2 linked regions of the Ancylobacter polymorphus genome follow. The main gene of each other region encodes a partner of the protein of the gene in region 2 in a complex. Links are inferred from orthologs where the notes say so. Each region holds a gene or a part of one and is shown on either strand. Other genes may lie near its edges. The genes, in order: K9D25_RS15085 and pabB.

The links.
Region 1: the proteins of pabB (region 2) and K9D25_RS15085 are in contact, whole or in part, in a solved structure (PDB 8RP0), measured with the Escherichia coli proteins. The link is inferred for Ancylobacter polymorphus from one-to-one orthologs.

What each region holds. Positions count from the first base shown.
Region 1 is NZ_CP083239.1:3,194,386-3,203,422, forward strand. Bases 2,236-5,153 are described here. They hold K9D25_RS15085 (anthranilate synthase component II), read right to left. Parts: upstream 4,040-5,153; coding sequence 3,431-4,039; downstream 2,236-3,430. Other genes in these bases: trpC (indole-3-glycerol phosphate synthase TrpC), read right to left, coding at 2,236-2,363; trpD (anthranilate phosphoribosyltransferase), read right to left, coding at 2,373-3,398; trpE (anthranilate synthase component I), read right to left, coding at 4,180-5,153. Also shown: K9D25_RS15065 (molybdopterin molybdotransferase MoeA), read right to left, coding at 1-1,048; cyclic pyranopterin monophosphate synthase MoaC, read right to left, coding at 1,059-1,544; more of trpC, read right to left, coding at 1,548-2,235; more of trpE, read right to left, coding at 5,154-5,694; K9D25_RS15095 (SurA N-terminal domain-containing protein), read right to left, coding at 5,710-7,602; tpiA (triose-phosphate isomerase), read left to right, coding at 7,789-8,538; preprotein translocase subunit SecG, read left to right, coding at 8,688-9,037. UniProt on the Escherichia coli protein: Part of a heterodimeric complex that catalyzes the two-step biosynthesis of 4-amino-4-deoxychorismate (ADC), a precursor of p-aminobenzoate (PABA) and tetrahydrofolate.
Region 2 is NZ_CP083239.1:2,849,268-2,858,363, reverse strand. What follows is about bases 2,224-5,200. They hold pabB (aminodeoxychorismate synthase component I), read left to right. Parts: upstream 2,224-2,992; coding sequence 2,993-4,408; downstream 4,409-5,200. Other genes in these bases: K9D25_RS13465 (aminotransferase class IV), read left to right, coding at 5,094-5,200; K9D25_RS13480 (tripartite tricarboxylate transporter substrate binding protein BugD), read right to left, coding at 2,224-2,776. In the rest of the region: K9D25_RS13490 (tripartite tricarboxylate transporter permease), read right to left, coding at 1-1,132; K9D25_RS13485 (tripartite tricarboxylate transporter TctB family protein), read right to left, coding at 1,145-1,636; more of K9D25_RS13480, read right to left, coding at 1,790-2,223; more of K9D25_RS13465, read left to right, coding at 5,201-5,879; K9D25_RS13460 (DUF6600 domain-containing protein), read left to right, coding at 6,070-8,310; K9D25_RS13455 (2-isopropylmalate synthase), read right to left, coding at 8,459-9,096. UniProt on the Escherichia coli protein: Part of a heterodimeric complex that catalyzes the two-step biosynthesis of 4-amino-4-deoxychorismate (ADC), a precursor of p-aminobenzoate (PABA) and tetrahydrofolate.

The sequences.
Region 1 (9,037 bases), 340 kb from region 2 along the record:
GCTGGAAATCCATGCGCTGCTCGTTTGCCTTCACGTCCCCGGCCAGCCGGGCCGGCTCCAGCGCGGGATGGGGCGGCACCGCCAGCCCCTGCAGCGCCTTGATCAGCGGCACGAGGAACAGCAGCGCGCAGACATGGGCGGAAACCGGGTTGCCCGGCAGCCCCAGAACCTGCGTGCGCGTCGCGCCGGAACGGCCGAACATCAGCGGCTTGCCCGGCCGCAGCGCGATCTTGTGCACGGCGAGGTCGACCCCCTGCGCCGTGAGCGCCGGGGCGATGAGGTCGTGGTCCCCCACAGAGGCGCCGCCCGTCGTCACCAGCACGTCGAAGCCGCCATCGAGCGCGGCCCGCACGCCGGTCTCGGTCGCGTCCATGCGGTCGGGGAGGATGCCGAGGTCGATCACCTCCGCCCCGGCGCCACGGGCGAGGGCGGCGACGGAGTAGATATTGGAGACGATCACCTGATGCACCCCCGCGCCTGTACCCGGCCGCACCAGCTCGTCGCCGGTGGAGAGCAGCGCGACACGGGGGCGGCGCGCCACGGATACCATGTCGACATCGCCGGCGGCGACAAGGGCGAGGTCGCGCGCACGCAGGCGGTGGCCGGCCGGCAGCAGCGTCTCGCCCGCGGCGAAGTCGCCACCGGCGCGACGGATGTGGCGGCCGGCGGTCGCGGCTTCCGTCACCGTGACGCTGTCGCCCGCACGGCGCGTGTCTTCCTGGATGACGATGGCGTCGGCGCCCTGCGGCAGGACGGCGCCGGTGAAGATGCGCACCGTGGTGCCCGGCAGCACCGCGCCGGCAAAGGGGCGGCCGGCGGCGGATTCGCCGATGACGGTGAGCGTTGCCCCGGTGTCGGTGGCATCCTGCGCCCGCAGCGCGTAGCCATCCATGGCGGAAACATCGGCACCCGGCGTCGTGCGGCGGGCGATCACCGGCGCGGCCAGCACCCGGCCGGCGGCGGCGTCCAGCGACACGGTCTCGGCGCCGAGCGGCCCGGCGGTGGAGAGCAGGAGGGCCAGCGCCTCCTCGACCGGCATCAGCGCCATGGTTCTCTCCTCAGTCGGCCTGCCAGTGGCCGGAACGCCCGCCGGCCTTTTCCAGCAGGCGGACATTTTCGATCCGCATGCCCCGGTCCACCGCCTTGGCCATGTCGTAAATGGTGAGGCCGGCGACGGTGACGGCGGTCAGCGCTTCCATCTCCACTCCGGTCTGGCCGGCGGTGCGCACGGTGGCGCGGATGACGAGACCGGGCAAAGCGCGGGCAGGCTCGATCTCCACCGCGACCTTGGACAGCAGCAGCGCGTGGCAGAGCGGGATCAGCTCATGCGTGCGCTTGGCCGCCATGATGCCGGCGAGCCGCGCCGTGCCGATCACGTCGCCCTTCTTGGCGTTGCCGGAGAGGATGAGCTCGAGCGTTTCCGCCTGCATCGTCACTTGGCCCTCCGCCACCGCCACGCGGTCGGTCACCGCTTTGTCGGCGACATCGACCATATGAGCGGCGCCGGCGGCGTCGAGATGGGTCAGGCGGGGCGTGTCGCTCATCGCTCAGCCGGCCGCGCGCGCGGGCAGGGCGGGGGCGAGCAGGGCGCGCGTCGCCGCCGCCACATCCGCCTGCCGCATCAGGCTTTCGCCGACAAGGATGGTGCTGATGTTCACCTGCGCCAGCCGGGCGATATCGTCCGGCGTGAAGATGCCGCTCTCGCCGACGATGATGCGCTCCGCCGGGATGCGCGGGGCGAGGCGCTCGGAGGTTTCCAGCGTCACCTCGAAGGTGCGCAGGTTGCGGTTGTTGATGCCGACCAGCTTCGCCGGCAGCCTCAAGGCCCGGTCGAGCTCGGCGTCGTCATGCACCTCGACCAGCGCGTCCATGCCGAGGCCGTGGGCGGTCTCCACGAGGTCGAGTGCCAGCGCGTCGTCGACCGAGGCCATGATGACGAGAATGCAGTCCGCGCCCCAGCTGCGCGCCTCGTACACCTGATAGGTGTCGTAAAGGAAATCCTTGCGCAGCGCCGGCAGCGCGCAGGCGGCGCGGGCGGCGACGAGGAATTGCGGTGCGCCCTGGAAGGAGGGGCCGTCGGTCAGCACGGACAGGCACGCCGCGCCGCCGGCCTCATAGGCCTTCGCCAGCGCGGGCGGGTCGAAATCGGCGCGGATCAGTCCCTTGGACGGGCTGGCCTTCTTGATCTCGGCGATCAGCGCGGTGGTGCCGGCGGCGATCTTCGCCTCGATCGCCCGCAGGAAGCCACGCGCCGGCGGCTGCGCCTCGGCGCTCGCGCGAACCTGCGCGAGCGGCCGCTCACGCTTGGCGGTGGCGATCTCCTCGCGCTTATAGGCGCCGATCTTTTCCAGAATGTCGGCCATGGCGCGCTCCTATTCCGCCGCCGCCAGCGCCGAGGTGGCGATCAGCCGGTCGAGCGCCGCGGCGGCATGGCCGCCCGTGAGGCTGGCGCGGGCCAGCTCCAGCCCGGAACCGAGATCGTCCGCCTTGCCGGCGACGACCAGCGCGGCGGCGGCATTGAGCAGCGAGACATCGGCATAGGCGCTGGGCTCGCCCGCCAGCACGGCGCGCAGCGCCAGCGCATTGGCGGCGCCGTCGCCGCCCTTTAGCGCCTCCGGCGTCGCCCGGGCAAGGCCGAACTCTTCCGGCGTAATCTCGAAGCTGCGGATGCTGCCATCCTTCAGCTCGGCCACCTGGGTCGGGCCTGTCGTGGTGATTTCGTCGAGCCCGTCGGAGCCATGCACCACCCAGGCATGGGTGGACCCCAGCGTACGCAGCACTTCGGCGAGCGGCTCGACCCAGGTGCGGGCGAACACGCCGACCATCTGACGGGTCACGCCAGCGGGATTCGAAAGCGGGCCGATGAGGTTGAAGATGGTACGCGTGCCCATCTCCACCCGCGTCGGGCCGACATGCTTCATCGCCGGGTGATGGGCCGGGGCGAACATGAATCCGATACCGGCGTCGCGGATGCAGGTGGCGATCTGCTGCGGCGTCAGGTCGATCTTCACCCCCAGCGCCATCAGCACATCCGCCGCGCCGGATTTGGAGGACAGCGCGCGGTTGCCGTGCTTGGCCACCGGCACGCCCGCCCCGGCGACGATGAAGGAGGCGCAGGTGGAGATGTTGTAGGAGCCGGAGGCATCGCCCCCGGTGCCGACCACGTCCACCGCCTCCGCCGGCGCGTCCACCCGCAGCATCTTGGAGCGCATGGTGGTGACGGCGCCGGCAATCTCCTCGATCGCCTCGCCGCGCACCCGCAGCGCCATGAGAATGGCGCCGATCTGGGAGGGCGTCGCCTCGCCCGACATCATCACGTCGAAGGCGGCGGCGGCTTCCGCGCGCGTCAGCGTGGTGCCGGTCGCCAGCTTGCCGATAATGGGCTTGAGATTGTCCATCTGGCTCTGCGTCCCCGCCTGTTGTGCCGCGCTCACGCCGCCCGCTCCCGGCCGGGGCCGGCATTCCAGGCGCGCGCGAGATCGAGGAAATTCTTGAGAATGGTGCGGCCGTGTTCGGAGGCGATGCTCTCCGGGTGGAATTGCACGCCATGCACGGGCAGCGTGGTGTGCGACAGGCCCATGATGAGGCCGTCATCGGTCTCGGCCGTCACCGCCAGCGTGTCGGGCAGCGTGTCGCGCTTCACCACCAGCGAGTGGTAGCGCGTCGCCTTGAGCGGCCCGTTGATGCCATGGAACACGCCGTCATTGCGGTGGTGGATTTCCGACAGCTTGCCATGGATCGGTTGCGGCGCCCGCACCACGTCGCCGCCGAACACCTGGCCGATGGCCTGGTGCCCGAGGCAGACGCCGAACACCGGCACGCCGTCCTTCGCGGCGCGCTCGATGAGCGCGCAGGAAATTCCGGCCTCGTTGGGGGTCGCCGGGCCGGGCGAAATCACGATCGCCTCCGGCTTCAGCGCCATCGCCTCATCGACGGTGAGCGTATCGTTGCGGCGCACCTCCACCTCGGCGCCGAGCCCGCCAATGTAGTGGACGAGGTTCCAGGTGAAGCTGTCGTAATTGTCGATGAGCAGGATCATCGTGCGTCCATCCGCCGGCCTCATGCCGGCTGTGAGAAGGTCTAGGGGCTGTTCCGGCGCGGGGTCAAGCCGCGCCGGCGGGCGATGGTCTCTATCGCCAGCCCCGCCATCGCTCGTGGCGCCGATCCCTGCTCATCGCCTCACTGCCCTCTGCCGGCCCGGGCGGCGAAGCGCACGGCTTCCTCGCCGGCGCGGAACAGCGCCTTGGCCTTGTTGACGCATTCCTGCTGCTCGCTTTCGGGCACGGAATCATAGACGATGCCGGCGCCCGCCTGCACATACATCCGCCCGTCTTTCACCACGGCGGTGCGCAGCACGATGCAGGTGTCCATCTCGCCATCGGCGCCGAAATAGCCGATGGCGCCGGCATAGATGCCGCGCTTGTCGCGCTCCAGCTCGTCGATGATCTCCATCGCCCGCACCTTCGGCGCACCCGACACCGTGCCGGCAGGGAAACCCGCGGCCAGCGCGTCCAGCGCGTCGCGGCGCGGGTCGAGCGCGCCTTCGACATTGGAGACGATGTGCATGACCTGACTGTAGCGCTCGATGAAGAAGCTGTCGGTCACCTCCACCGAGCCGATCTTCGCCACGCGGCCGACATCGTTGCGGCCGAGATCGAGCAGCATCAGATGTTCGGCCCGCTCCTTCGGGTCGGCGAGGAGTTCGTCCTCCAGCGCCTTGTCCTCATGCGGAGTGGCGCCGCGCCGGCGGGTGCCGGCGATCGGGCGGATGGTGACGGTGTCGTTCCGCAGGCGCACCAGGATTTCCGGGCTGGAACAGACCAGCGAGAAGCCGCCGAAGTTGAAATAGACGAGGAACGGCGCCGGGTTGATCCGCCGCAGTGCCCGGTAGAGCGAGAAGGGCGGCAGCGCGAAGGGGGCCTCGAAACGCTGGGAAAGCACCACCTGGAAGATGTCGCCGGCGCGGATATATTCCTTAGCCCGCTCGACCATGTCGCGATAGGCCGCCGGCTCGGTGTTGGACTGCGGCTCCACCGCCTGGTGGAAGGCGTCTTCGGAGGGCAGGTTGGGCAGCGCGCTGTCGAGGGCGGCGACCACCTTCTCCAGCCGCTCGCGCGCCGCTTCATAGGCGGCGGTGGCCGTCATATCGGGCGTCGGGCGCACGGGGGTGACGACGGTAATTTCGTCGCGCACCGCGTCGAACACCACCATGACGGTGGGGCGGATGAAGATCGAATCCGGCACGTCGATGACATCGGGCTTGGGCGCGGGAAGCCGCTCCATCTGCCGCACCATGTCATAGCCGAGATAGCCGAACACGCCCGCCGCCATGGGCGGGGCGCCTTCCGGCAGATGAATGCGCGATTCCTCCACCAGCCGGCGCAGCGAGACCAGCGGCTTGTCCGGGCAGGGCTCGAAGGCGTCGGCGTGGCTGGCGGCGCGGCGGTTGATCTCCGCCTTGTCGCCATGGCAGCGCCAGATCACATCCGGCTCGATACCGATCATGGAGTAGCGCCCGCGCGTGGCGCCACCCTCGACCGATTCGAGCAGGAAGCTGTTCGGCCGCTCGCCGGCGATCTTGAGGAAGGCCGAGACCGGGGTTTCGAGATCGGCGATGAGCGTGGTGGTGACCACCTGCGCCTCGCCGCGCTGATAGGCGGCGGCAAAATCCGCCGCTTCGGGAGTGAGGCTCATGACCCGCGTTCCGCCTCAGTTCACCGCGTCGGTGCCGACGATCTGGTCGAGCGCGGCGCGGTTGATGCGGGCGCCGAGCCGGCTCTGCAGCTCGACCAGATACTCCGTCATCAGGTCGTTCTCCATGCTCGTGCGCAGGTCGGACAGCAGCTTCTCGTCGGTGGCGGCGGTGGCCGCCGGCACGACGGCGCGCAGCACCTGGAAGAGCAGCCGGCTGTCGCCACCCTCGGCCAGAGCGCTGCCGACGCCACCCTCGGGGGTCTCGAACACGGCGGCCATGATGTCCTGCGGCACGCCGTCGGCGGTGCGGCCACGGCGCAGGCCGTTGGCGGCGCGCAGTTCGAGCCCGGCCGCGGTCACCGCCTGATCGAAGGGGGTGCCGGCGGCAATCTTGGCCTTGATCTCCTCGACCTTCTTGTCGAGCGCCTGCGCGGCCTGGTCCTGTTTCCAGCGCTCCAGAACCTGCGCGCGCGCCTCCTCGAAGCTGCGGTCGCGCGGCGGGGTGATCTCATCGACCTGGTACCAGACATAGCCGCCATTCTGCGGCAGCTGGACGGGCTCGTTCTCCTCGCCGACCGCGGTGGCGAAGGCGCCGCGCAGCACGTCCGAACGCGCGGGGAAGGAAGCGATCGCGCTGCCGTCCGGGGCCTGGCCCTGAACGCTGGTGTCGAAATTCTGCACGGTGAGCCCGAACTTGCCGGCGACCTCGGCGAGCTGCGCGCCGCCAGCGCGCTCGTCCTCGATCTTGTCATAGGTCGCGAGCATCGCCCGGCGGGCGGCATTAACCTGCAGCGCCGCCTTGATCGCCGGCGCCACTTCCTCCAGCGGCTGGACGCTGCCGGGGGTGATGGCGCCGATATGGACGATGACCGGGCCGAAGCGGCCGGCGATCACATCGCTGGTGCCGTTGGCGGGCAGGGAGAAGGCGGCGTCGGCCACCTGCCGGTCGATGATGTCGGCGCGCGAGACATCGCCGAGATCGACATCCTTGGCGCTCAGTTTGCGCTCGGCGACGATGTCGGCAAAGGCCGTGCCGGACTTGATGCGGTCGGCGGCGGCCTTGGCTTCTTCCTCATTGGGGAAGACGAGCTGCTGCACGACGCGCTTTTCCGGCGTCCCATAGGTGGAGAGATTGGCGTCGTAGGCGGCCTTGACCTCGGCGTCGGAAACGGCCTCGCTGGCCGCCAGCGCCTCGGGGGTGAGCACCAGCACGCCGATCTTGCGGTATTCCGGCGCGCGGAACGCGACCTTGCGTTCGTCGAAGAACTTGCGCAGCTCCTCGTCCGACGGGTCGGCCGGAGCGGCGAGGGAGGCGGGGGTCAGCATCGCGTAATTGACCGAGCGTTCCTCGCCCTCATAGCGGGCGAGCGCGCCCTTGAGCACGGCCGGCACTTCGATGCCGCCGCCCAGCGACTGGATCAGCTGCTGGCGCAGCGCCAGCGCGCGCTCCGCCGCGACGAAGCGCGCCTCGGTGAAGCCGTTGGAGCGCAGGAGCTGGTTGAAATAGGCCGGATCGAAACTGCCGCTGGGGCCGTGGAAGGCCGGGTTCGACTGCACCCGCCGCGCGATCTCCTCATCCGACAGGGCGAGGCCGAGCGCCTTTGCCTGGTCGTTGAGCGCCGCCTCGGCCAGCTGCTCGTTCAGCAACTGGTCGGGAATGCCGAAGGCCCGCGCCTGATCCGGCGTGATGCCGCGCTTGAGCTGCTGGCTGATCTGCTGCAGCCGCTCCTGGTAGAGCTGCCGGAACTCCGGCACCGTGATCTCGGTGTCGCCGATGGTCGCCAGCGTCTGGCTGCCGAAGCCGCGGAACACGTCGGCGATGCCCCAGACCGCGAAGCTGAGGATGAGGAGACCCATCAGGATCTTGGCGACAATTCCGGAAGCGCTCTTGCGCAGGGTCTCAAGCATATGATTCTCGTCTGGCGTCGTGCGGGCGACGGCCCGGGGCGCGAAAGGCGCGCATAATAGGGAGGCGACCCCGTCGCCGCAACGGCACTTCTGCGGCCTTCCCGCGACGAAAGCCGCTGCACAGGCGACCTTGCTCTGTTAAGAGGCGGGGCGCGGAGCTTTCATAGTGCAGGAGCTTGGAACGGTATGAAGATGCGTCGTCCGCTGGTCGCTGGCAATTGGAAGATGAACGGCCTCAAGGGCTCGCTCGCCGAGTTCGCCGCCATCGTCGAAGGCTATGACGCCGCAATGGCGGCTAAGGCCGATCTGCTGGTCAGCCCGCCGGCGACACTGCTTTCCGCATTCGCGGCTGCGGCAGGCGCTGTCGGCGTCGGCGGGCAGGATTGCCACGCCAAGCCCTTCGGCGCCCATACCGGGGACATCGCCGCCGAGATGCTGGCCGATGCCGGGGCGCGGGCCGTCATCGTTGGTCACTCCGAGCGGCGTCAGGACCATCGCGAGAGCAATGGCCAGGTGCGTGCCAAGGCCGAGGCGGCGCGCCGCGCGGGCCTCGTCGCCATCGTCTGCGTCGGCGAGACGCGGGAGGAGCGTGAGGCGGGGCAGGCGCTCGATGTGGTGCGTGGCCAGCTTGAGGGCTCGATCCCGGACGGCGCCACCGCCGCCGATCTGGTCGTGGCCTATGAGCCGGTCTGGGCGATCGGGACCGGCCTCACCCCCACCAATAACGACATCGCCGAGATGCATGCCACGCTGCGTGGGGCGCTCACCGCGCGCTTCGGCGCCGAGGGGGAGGGGTTCCGCCTGCTCTATGGCGGCTCCGTGAAGCCGGAGAACGCGCGCGAGATTCTCGCTGTGCCGGATGTGGACGGCGCGCTGGTCGGTGGCGCGAGCCTCAAGGCGGAGTCTTTTCTCGCCATTGCGCGCGCCTATCTGTAAGGCGGCGTTTCCAGCCGCCCGCCAACAATCCCTGTGGTCGGGCGGCTGGAAACGCCGGGCGCAATCGTGTAGGAACGCGCCAACACGTGCGGCGGGCGAGTTCAGGAGTGGGCTCGCGTGCCGCTGCATGAGCATTTTGAAGGCGTCAGATGCAAACCGTACTCATCGTCATCCATCTCATGGTCGTGCTGGCCCTGATCGGCGTGGTGCTGATTCAGCGTTCCGAAGGGGGCGGGCTCGGCATTGGCGGCGGGGGAGGCGGTGGCGGCGGCTTCTTCAGCGCCCGTGGGACGGCGAATGTGCTGACCCGCGCGACGGCGATTCTGGCCGGTCTGTTCTTCCTCACCAGCCTGTCGCTCACCATTCTCGCCGGTTGGGGCCGCGGTCCGACGACGATTTTCAATGCCCCGGCCGCCGTTCCCGGCGCGCCCTCGGCGCCTGCTCCCGGCGGCTCCGTGCTGGACCAGCTCAACGCCGCCCAGCCCGCGCCGCCGGCCGC
Region 2 (9,096 bases):
CAATCAACGGTAGGTTGAGTACCACCAGCATAAAATTGCCGATCCACATCGAGGCGATGATGCCCCAGAACAGGTTCGGCTGCTCGTTGACCACATTCGGGCCCGGCACGATGCCCTGGATGATCAGCGCGCCGATCATCAGCGCCATGACCGGATTTGAGGGAATACCCAGGGTGAGCATGGGGATGAACGAGGTCTGCGCACCCGCATTATTGGCGCTTTCCGGCCCAGCCACGCCCTCGATGGCGCCCTTGCCGAACTTCTCGGGATGGCGGGAGATTTTCTTCTCGATCGAATAGGCGGCGAAGGAGGACAGGATCGCCCCACCGCCGGGAAGGATGCCGAGGAAGGAGCCTAGGAAGGTGCCGCGGAGGATGGGACCGAGGATGCGCTTGATGTCGTCCTTGGTCAGCAGCAGACCCTTCACCTTCTGCACCAGCACGGTACGGGTGTGCTCATCCTCCAGGTTGCGGACGATCTCGCCAATGCCGAACACGCCCATGGCCAGCGCGACGAATTCGACGCCGTCGGCGAGTTCCAGCATGTCGAAGGTGAAACGGGGCGTACCGGTGTAGACATCCTGACCCGACAGACCGAGCAGGATGCCGAGCACCACCATGGCCAGCGCCTTCACCACCGAGCCGGAGGCGAGCGCCACGGAGGCCACAAGCCCTAGAACCATCAGCGCAAAATACTCCGGCGGCCCGAATTTCAGCGCGAGGTCGGCGAGCGGCGGGGCGAAGACGGCGAGCAGGAAGGTGGCGACCGAGCCGGCGAAGAAGGAACCGAGCGCGGCGGTGGCGAGCGCCGCCCCGGCGCGGCCCTGGCGCGCCATCTGGTAGCCGTCAATGGCGGTAACGACGGAGGAGCTTTCGCCCGGCAAATTGATCAGGATCGCCGTGGTCGAGCCGCCATATTGCGCGCCGTAATAGATGCCCGAGAGCATGATCAGCGCGGAGACCGGCGGCAGGCCGAAGGTGATCGGCAGCAGCATGGCGATGGTCGGCACCGGGCCGAGGCCCGGCAGCACGCCGATCAGCGTGCCCAGCAGCACGCCGATGAAGCAGTAGAAAATGTTCTGAAAGGTGACGGCGACGGAGAAGCCGAGGGCGAGATTGTCGAAGATTTCCATGGGGTTCGCTCCTCAGTAGCCGCCGAGCCACGGGCCCAGCATGGGCAGTGGCAACCCGAGCCCCTTGATGAACACCGCCCAGGAGAACGCCACCATGATCGCGGAGGAGAGCAGCGCGGTGGTCAGGCGGAACTTGCGGCTGGCGAGGGTGGAGAGGAACACCGCCAGCCCCATGGAGGGGCCGAGGCCAAGCGGGCGGATGCCGAGGCCGAACACAACCACCGCGAGCGTCACCAGCCCCAGCGGCACCCATGGCCAGCGGCTCAGCCCGATTTTCTGCCCCTCATCCTCCTCCGCCACGGGGTGGAGTGTGAGTCCAGTGAGGAGGACGATGAGACCGAGAAAGCCGAGCAGGCCGGCCAGGATCATCGGGAAGTAGCCCGGCCCCATGCGGATGGCGCGGCCCATGGGCAGGTCCATCGCCTGCCAGGCGAAGAAGGCGGCGAGGAGCACCAGCAGGAAGCCGCTGGCGACCTCCTTCGGGCTTTTGACGAAACGTGTCATGGGATGTGTCCAGCGGCCGGATGGGGGACCGGCCCACCGGGGTGAGCGGCAGACCGGCGGGCAAGAGCGGGGGCAGGAAGCAGGGGCGGAACGCGTGCCGCAGCGGCGCGCCACAGCGGCGCGCCACATGGGCGCGCCGGAACTGCGGCGGCGTCAGTCGGCGAAGACGCCGGCCTTCTCGATCACCGGCTTCCACTTGGCGACTTCGGCTTCCAGATATTTCTGGTGCACTTCCGGCGTGGCGCGGTCCAGCGCCACCGGCTCGGTACCGAGATCGGCGAAGCGGGAAATGACCTTGGGGTCCTGCAGCGCGGCGACGAGCGCGGCGTTGAGCTTGTCGATCTCCGCCTTGGGCGTGCCCTTGGGCGCGTACATGCCGTGCCACACCGCCACCTCGAAGCCGGGCAGGCCGGCGGAGTCGAGGGTCGGGATGTTGGGCAGCGACTTCACCGGCGCCTTGGTGGTGACGCCATAGGCCTTCACCTTGCCGGCCTTGATCTGGCCGGTCGTGTTGGTGGTCTGGTCGCACAGCAGGTCGATCTGCCCGCCGACGAGATCGTTCATCGCCGGGCCCGTGCCCTGATAGGGAACGGTGGTCATCTGCGTGTCCAGCGCCGACATGAACAGCATGCCGCACAGATGCGAGGCCGAGCCGACGCCGGCATTGCCGTAGATCACGCCGTCCTTGTTCTTCTTCACATAGGCGATCAGCTCGGCCGCATCCTTCGGCTCCAGCGTCGATTTGCCGATGACGGTCATCGGCACGTCGGTCACGAGCCCGACTTCCTCGAAATCGGTGAGCACGTTGTAGGGCAGCTTGCGGTAGAGCGTGGCCGAGGTCGCCTGGCCGATATGGTGCAGCAGCACGGTGTAGCCGTCGGGCGCGGCCTTCGCCACCTGCCCGGCCCCGCGCGTGCCGCCGGCACCGCCGACATTCTCCACCACCACCTGCTGGCCGAGCGTGCGCGACATCGATTCCGCGATCAGCCGTGCCACCGTGTCGGTCGGCCCGCCGGCGGCGAACGGCACCACCATCGTCACCGGACGGTTGGGATAATCCTGCGCAACCGCGGCGCCAAAAGGCAGTGCCATCAGCGCCAAGGCCGCAAGGGCCGTGGCCGCCCCCTTGAAGTTCGTCATATGTCCCTCCCGAGACGTGTTGAGCCTGTTTGATTGCACGGTCGCCCGTCCGCGCGGGCGCCGTATTGTTGGGAGACTAGGCCACCACCCGCGCAACGCAGCGTCAAGTGGCCCTTTGGCTTAGAAAGCGTGACGCCTCGGAGATATCCTCGGTTGGCGGGCGGAGGGCGCATCACCGCTCTAGGAACCCGCCGCGCGACGTTCCATATTCGCCGCATGATTCAGGAGCCGCCTCCCCTCATTGTCGAAATCGCCTGGCAGGAGCCCTGGCTGGCCGCGCGCCGGCTCGGCACGCGCGAGGGTGTGCCGGTGCCGGGCCTGACCTTTCTCGACAGTGCCATGCGCCACCCCGTGCTCGGGCGCTGGTCCTATGTCATGGCCGAACCTTTCGGCCGTTTCCGTAGCGAGGGCGGTATCGCGCACTGGAACGGGACGCGCGAAGACGCGACGCCGCTGGAGGCGCTGCGCGCAAGGCTGAAAACCTACGCCCAGCCCCGACTGCCGGGCGAGGCCGGCTTTCAGGCCGGGGCGGCGGGCTATATCGCCTATGAAGCCGGCCGGCTGTTCGACCGCTTCCCCACCCCGCAGGCCGAGCCCGGCGAGGGGCCGGAAATCGACCTCGGCTTCTACGATCTCGTCGCCGCCTTCGACGTGGTGGCGGAACGGGCCTTTCTCATTTCCACCGGCTGGCCGGAGGCGGACCCCGCCCGCCGCGCCCGCCGCGCCCGCGAACGGCTGAACGACGCCAGCGCCCGGCTGGCGGCGCCGGAAGCCCCGCTGGGCGCGCCGGTGCGCGCGCGCGACTGGCGTTCCAATTTCGACGCGGAGAGCTATTGCCGCGCCGTCGCCCGGGTGATCGACTACATCCGCGCCGGCGATATTTTCCAGGCCAATTTCACCCAGCGCTTCGAGGCGGAGGTCGGCGCCGTCGACCCCTTCGCCCTCTATGACCAGCTGCGCCGCGCCAACCCCGCCACCTTCGCGGCGCTGATCGTCAATGACGACCGTGTCATCGCCTCCTCCTCGCCGGAGCGCTTCGTCAAGCTTATCGGCGCCGAGGTGGAGACGCGCCCGATCAAGGGCACGCTGCCGCGCTCGGTGGAGCCGACGCTCGACGCCTTTCGCGGCCGTGCGCTCGCCGCCAGCGAGAAGGACCGCGCCGAGAACGTGATGATCGTCGACCTGCTGCGCAACGATCTCTCGCGCGTGTGCCGGCCCGGCACGGTGAAGGTGCCGCGCCTGTGCGGGCTGGAGACCTATGCCAATGTCCACCACCTGGTCTCGGTGGTCACAGGCGAGTTGAAGCAGGGCTGCGATGGGCTGGATCTGATGGCCGCCTCCTTTCCCGGCGGTTCGATCACCGGGGCGCCGAAGATCCGCGCCATGGAAATCATCCGCGAACTGGAAGGCCGGCCGCGCGGGGTCTATTGCGGCTCCATCGGCACTATCGGCTTCGACGGCGCCATGGATTTCAACATCGCCATCCGCACGGTGACGGTGGAAGGCGGACGCGCCAGCTTCGGCGTCGGCGGCGGCATCACCACCCTCTCCGACCCTGCCGCCGAACATGCGGAAAGCCTGACCAAGGCCGAGCGGCTGTTCCGCGCCTTCACCGAGGGGGCGGCGCCGTGATCCTGCTGATCGACAATTACGACAGCTTCGTCTTCAACGTCGCCCGCTATCTCACCGAGCTCGGCGAAGAGGTGGAGGTCGCCCGCAACGACGCCCTGGACCTTGCGTCCATCGAGGCGCGGGCGCCGGAGGCGCTGGTGATCTCGCCCGGCCCCTGTTCGCCGAACGAGGCCGGCATCTCGCTGGAGGCGGTGCGGGCGCTTTCGGGAAAGCTGCCCATCCTCGGCATCTGCCTCGGCCATCAATGCATCGGCCAGGCCTTTGGCGGGCGCGTGGTGCGGGCGAAGGAGCCGATGCACGGGCGCGCCTCGCGGCTGCGCCATGCCGGCACGGATGTGTTTGCCGGCCTGCCCTCGCCGCTGCCGGCCGGGCGCTACCATTCGCTGGCGGTGGAGCTGGACGCGGGCGGGCCGTTGGTCGCCACCGCCTGGAGCGAGGATGGCGAGATCATGGGCCTCGCCCATCGCACCCACCCGACCTATGGCGTGCAGTTCCACCCGGAATCGGTGCTGACCCCGGATGGCTACGCGCTGCTGGGCAATTTCCTGAAATTGGCGCGTCAGTCTCCCTCTCCCCGTGGGGGAGAGGGCTGGGGTGAGGGGCCGCTGGCCCCGTCGGCTTCCCCTCACCCGGCGCTGCGCGCCGACCTCTCCCCCACGGGGAGAGGTGATGGCGGCAGCGTGCGATGACCTTGATCAGTGTCGAGGATCGCGGCTTCACCCTCGGCGACGGGGTGTTCGACACCGCGCTGGCGCTGGAGGGCGCCGTCTTCGCCCGCGACCGCCATGTCGGCCGGCTGGTGGCGGCGGCGCAGCGGATCGGCATCGCCCTTGAGGCGGCGGCGGTCGAGGCGGCGCTGGACGCGGCCGTGACGCCGGAGCCGGCCATTCTGCGCACCACGGTAACGCGCGGCACGGCGGCGCGCGGCCTGTGGCCGGCGAGCGCGGGGGCGCCGACCGTCGTGGTGACGCGCGCGCCCTGGTCCCCTGCCCTGCTCGGCCAGCCGGCGCGGCTGATCACTGCCAGCGGGCGGCGCAACGAGCTCTCGCCCACCGCCAACCTCAAGACGCTGGGCTATCTCGACCACATCCTCGCCTCACGCGAGGCGGCGGCGGCAGGGGGGGACGACGCGCTGCTGCTCAACACGCGCGGCCGCGTCGCCTGCACCACCATCGCCAATGTGTTCGCGCTCATCGCCGGGCGGCTGGTGACGCCGGCGCTCAGCGAGGGCTGCCTGCCCGGCATCATGCGGGCGCTGGTGATCGAGGCGGCGCCGCGGCTCGGGCTGGCGGTGGAAGAGCGCCCGCTGGCGCCGGCGGCGCTCAGCGGGGCGGATGCGGTGTTCCTCACCAATTCCGTGCGCTTCCTCCGCCCGGTGACGGCGCTGGATGGCATTCCACTGGGCGAAGCGCACGACACGGTTCGCAACTTGCAGGATATTATCTGGCGGCAAGCCACCGGCGGAAAATAAGCGCGCCGCTCACCTTGCGACTTCTTGCATTGGCGATAGAGGACGCGAGACAGGACGGCATCATATTTTTGACGCTTTCTTGGCCGGCTGCGTTTTGCACCGGTGACCCGACCCAGACACGCCGCAATTATTTGAAACCTTCCGGCGGCGGCGGCGTTGAAGACCACCGCAAAGCTGCCGGAGGTGCCCCATGCTTCGCCTGACACGCCCCCTGCTCGCCGCCGGAATCGGCGCGAGCCTTCTCGCCGGCGTCGCCACTTTGCCCGCCCTCGCGCAGAACGCGCCGATCCGGCTGGCGCAGGCCGGCCCGCAGGGCGGCGCCGCGACGATGGACGTGAACCTTTTCTATGACCAGCTGGGCCGCTTCGGCACCTGGGTCGCCCATCCCGATTACGACTATGTCTTCATTCCCAGCGATGTCGGCCCGGGCTGGCGCCCCTATCAGGAAGGGCGCTGGGTGTGGACCGAGCAATATGGCTGGTACTGGGAATCCTATGAGCCCTTCGGCTGGGCGACCTATCATTATGGCCGCTGGGGTTATGACCCCGCCTATGGCTGGTTCTGGGTGCCGGGCGACACCTGGGCGCCGGCCTGGGTGACGTGGCGGCGCGGCGGCGGGCGCACCGGCTGGGCGCCGATCGCACCGGACCGTCCCGGCTATGCCGTCGGCCGGCCCGCGCATTATGCCCCGCCCGTGGCGGAAAGCTGGGTCTTCGTCGAGGACCGCTACATGGCGGCGGAGGACATCGCCGTCCATGTCGCGCCGATCCCGCAGATCAACATCTATCTCCAGGCGGCTCCGGATGCGTATGAGCCGAGCTGGGACGATGGCTATTACGTCAATCGCGGCTTCGGCTACCGCGTCTATGACGCGCCGGTGCGCGAGCGGCTGGTGACGCGCGAGGTCTATTATGTCGACAATCGCGACGATGTTTTCTTCGATGGGAATGGCGGCCGGCTCGGCATCTTCGCGCCGCGCCTCGATTTCAGCGACCGGCGTGGCCCGCCGCCGCGCTATGTGCGCGAGATCGAGCCCGACCGGCGGCCGCTGATCCGGCAATATGTGCGCGAGGACCGCGACGTGCCGGGCTGGCTCGCGCCCTCGGCGGCGCTGCTCAACGTGCTCACCCCCGACAACCGGCGCGATCTGCGCGAACGCCGCTTCGAGAACCCCGACCGCTTCCGCCAGCAGGTGCAGCTTCTGGAGCGCGAGCGGGCCGACCGGCTGCTGGAAGAGCGGCGGCAAGCGGATGCGCGCGCCGAGGCGTTCCAGCGCCAGCAGCGCGAGGCGCTGGAGCAGCGCCGCGCCGTGTATGAGAAGCTGCGCGCGGAACAGCGCGCCAAGGCGCAGCGTGTGGTGGACCGGGTGGAAAACCAGCCCGGCCCGCGCCCCGGCGGCCCCGGTGCTCCCGGTGTGGGACCCGGCCGGCCCGGCGGCCCCGGTGCGCCCGGAGCGACGCCGCCCCGTCCGGGCGGCCCGAATAACGGTCCCGACGCCGGCCCCGGTCGCCCCGGCGGACCGGCCGCGCCCGGAGCGACGCCACCCCGTCCGGGCGGCCCGAATAACGGCCCCGACGCTGGCGCCGGCCAGCCGGGTAGCCCCGGTGCGCCCGGAACGACGCCGCCCCGTCCGGGCGGCCCGAATAACGGCCCCGACGCCGGCCCCGGCCGGCCCGGCGGCCCCGGTGCGCCCGGAGCGACGCCACCCCGTCCGGGCGGCCCGAACAACGGCCCCGACGCCGGCCCCGGCCGGCCCGGCGGTCCCGGTGCGCCCGGAGCGACGCCGCCCCGTCCGGGCGGCCCGAATAACGGCCCCGACGCCAGCCCCGGCCGGCCCGGCGGCCCCGCTACGCCCGGTGCCGCGCCGAATGCTCCGGCGGCCCCCGGCGCGGTGCAAAGCCCACCTGCCTCCTCCCGCCCGGGACCCGATCAGCCGCCGGCGGCGGCACGACCGGCCCCCAATCCGGCGCCGCTGAACAATGCGGATCGGGCGAAGCGGAATCAGGAGGTGCGCGAGCGGCAGCAGCAGGAGCGTCAGCAGAAGCAGGACGCTCAGCAGGAACAGCAGCGCGCCCGGCAGCAGCAGAACCAGCAGCAGCGTCAGCAGAAGCAGGAGGCCCAGCAGGAGCAGCAGCGCGCCAGGCAGCAGCAGCGCCAGCAGCAGCAGGACGCCCAGCAGGAACAGCAGCGCGCCCGGCAGCAGCAGCGGCAAGAGCAGAGGCAGCAGCAGATGCAGCAGCGTCAGCAGAAGCCGCCGCAGCAGCCGGGGGCACAGCAGGCCCGTCCCCCGCAGGGCCAGCCCGGTCCGAACCGGCCCGCGCGTCCGCCGCAGGGCCAGCCGCGCCCGCCCGGCGGCGGGGCGGGCGGTCCGGGTGGCCCGGGAGGTCCGGGTGGCCCCGGGCAGCCGCCCGTGCCGCCCGGCGCGCAGTAAGCGCGAGCCTCGACCGGAACGACGGACATTCCCGGCAAGGGCCACCGGAGCTTGCCGGGGCTGGCGGCTCCGACAGGCATGCCGTTGAAACAAAAGAGCCCCGGCGGTGCCGGGGCTCTTTCCTTAAATCACACCCTTCGGCGGCCGTTCATTCCGCCGCCGGCTGCGCCTGAGCGTTCAGGCTGCCGCGCTTGGTCGCCAGCTTGTTGAGCGCGATGATATAGGCCTGCGCCGAGGCGACCAGCGTGTCGGGGTCGGAACCGCGCCCGGTCACCGCCTTGTCGCCGTCTTCCAGCCGCACCGAGACTTCGGCCTGCGCGTCCGTGCCCTCGGTCACCGCGTGGACCTGATAGAGCGCCAGCTTCGCCTCATGCGGGACGATGGCCTTGATGCAGTTGAACACCGCATCCACCGGGCCATTGCCCTCGCATTCCTCGGTGACGAGGATGCCGTCCACCTTCATCTTCATGGTGGCGCGCTGCGGGCCGTGGCTGCCGGCGATGACGCTGAGCGAAACGAGCTTCATGCGGTCATGGGCGGCGGCGATCTCGTGATCGACCAGCGCCTCGATGTCCTCGTCATAGACCACCTTCTTGCGGTCGGCGAGTTCCTTGAAGCGGCTGAAAGCGTCGTTCAGCGCGTTCTCGCCCAGCTCGTAGCCCAGAGCCTTCAGCTTGTCGCGGAAGGCGGCGCGGCCGGAATGCTTGCCCATCACCAGAGAGGTCTTGGACACGCCGACGCTGTCGGGGGTCATGATCTCGTAGGTGGTGTTGTTCTTGAGCATGC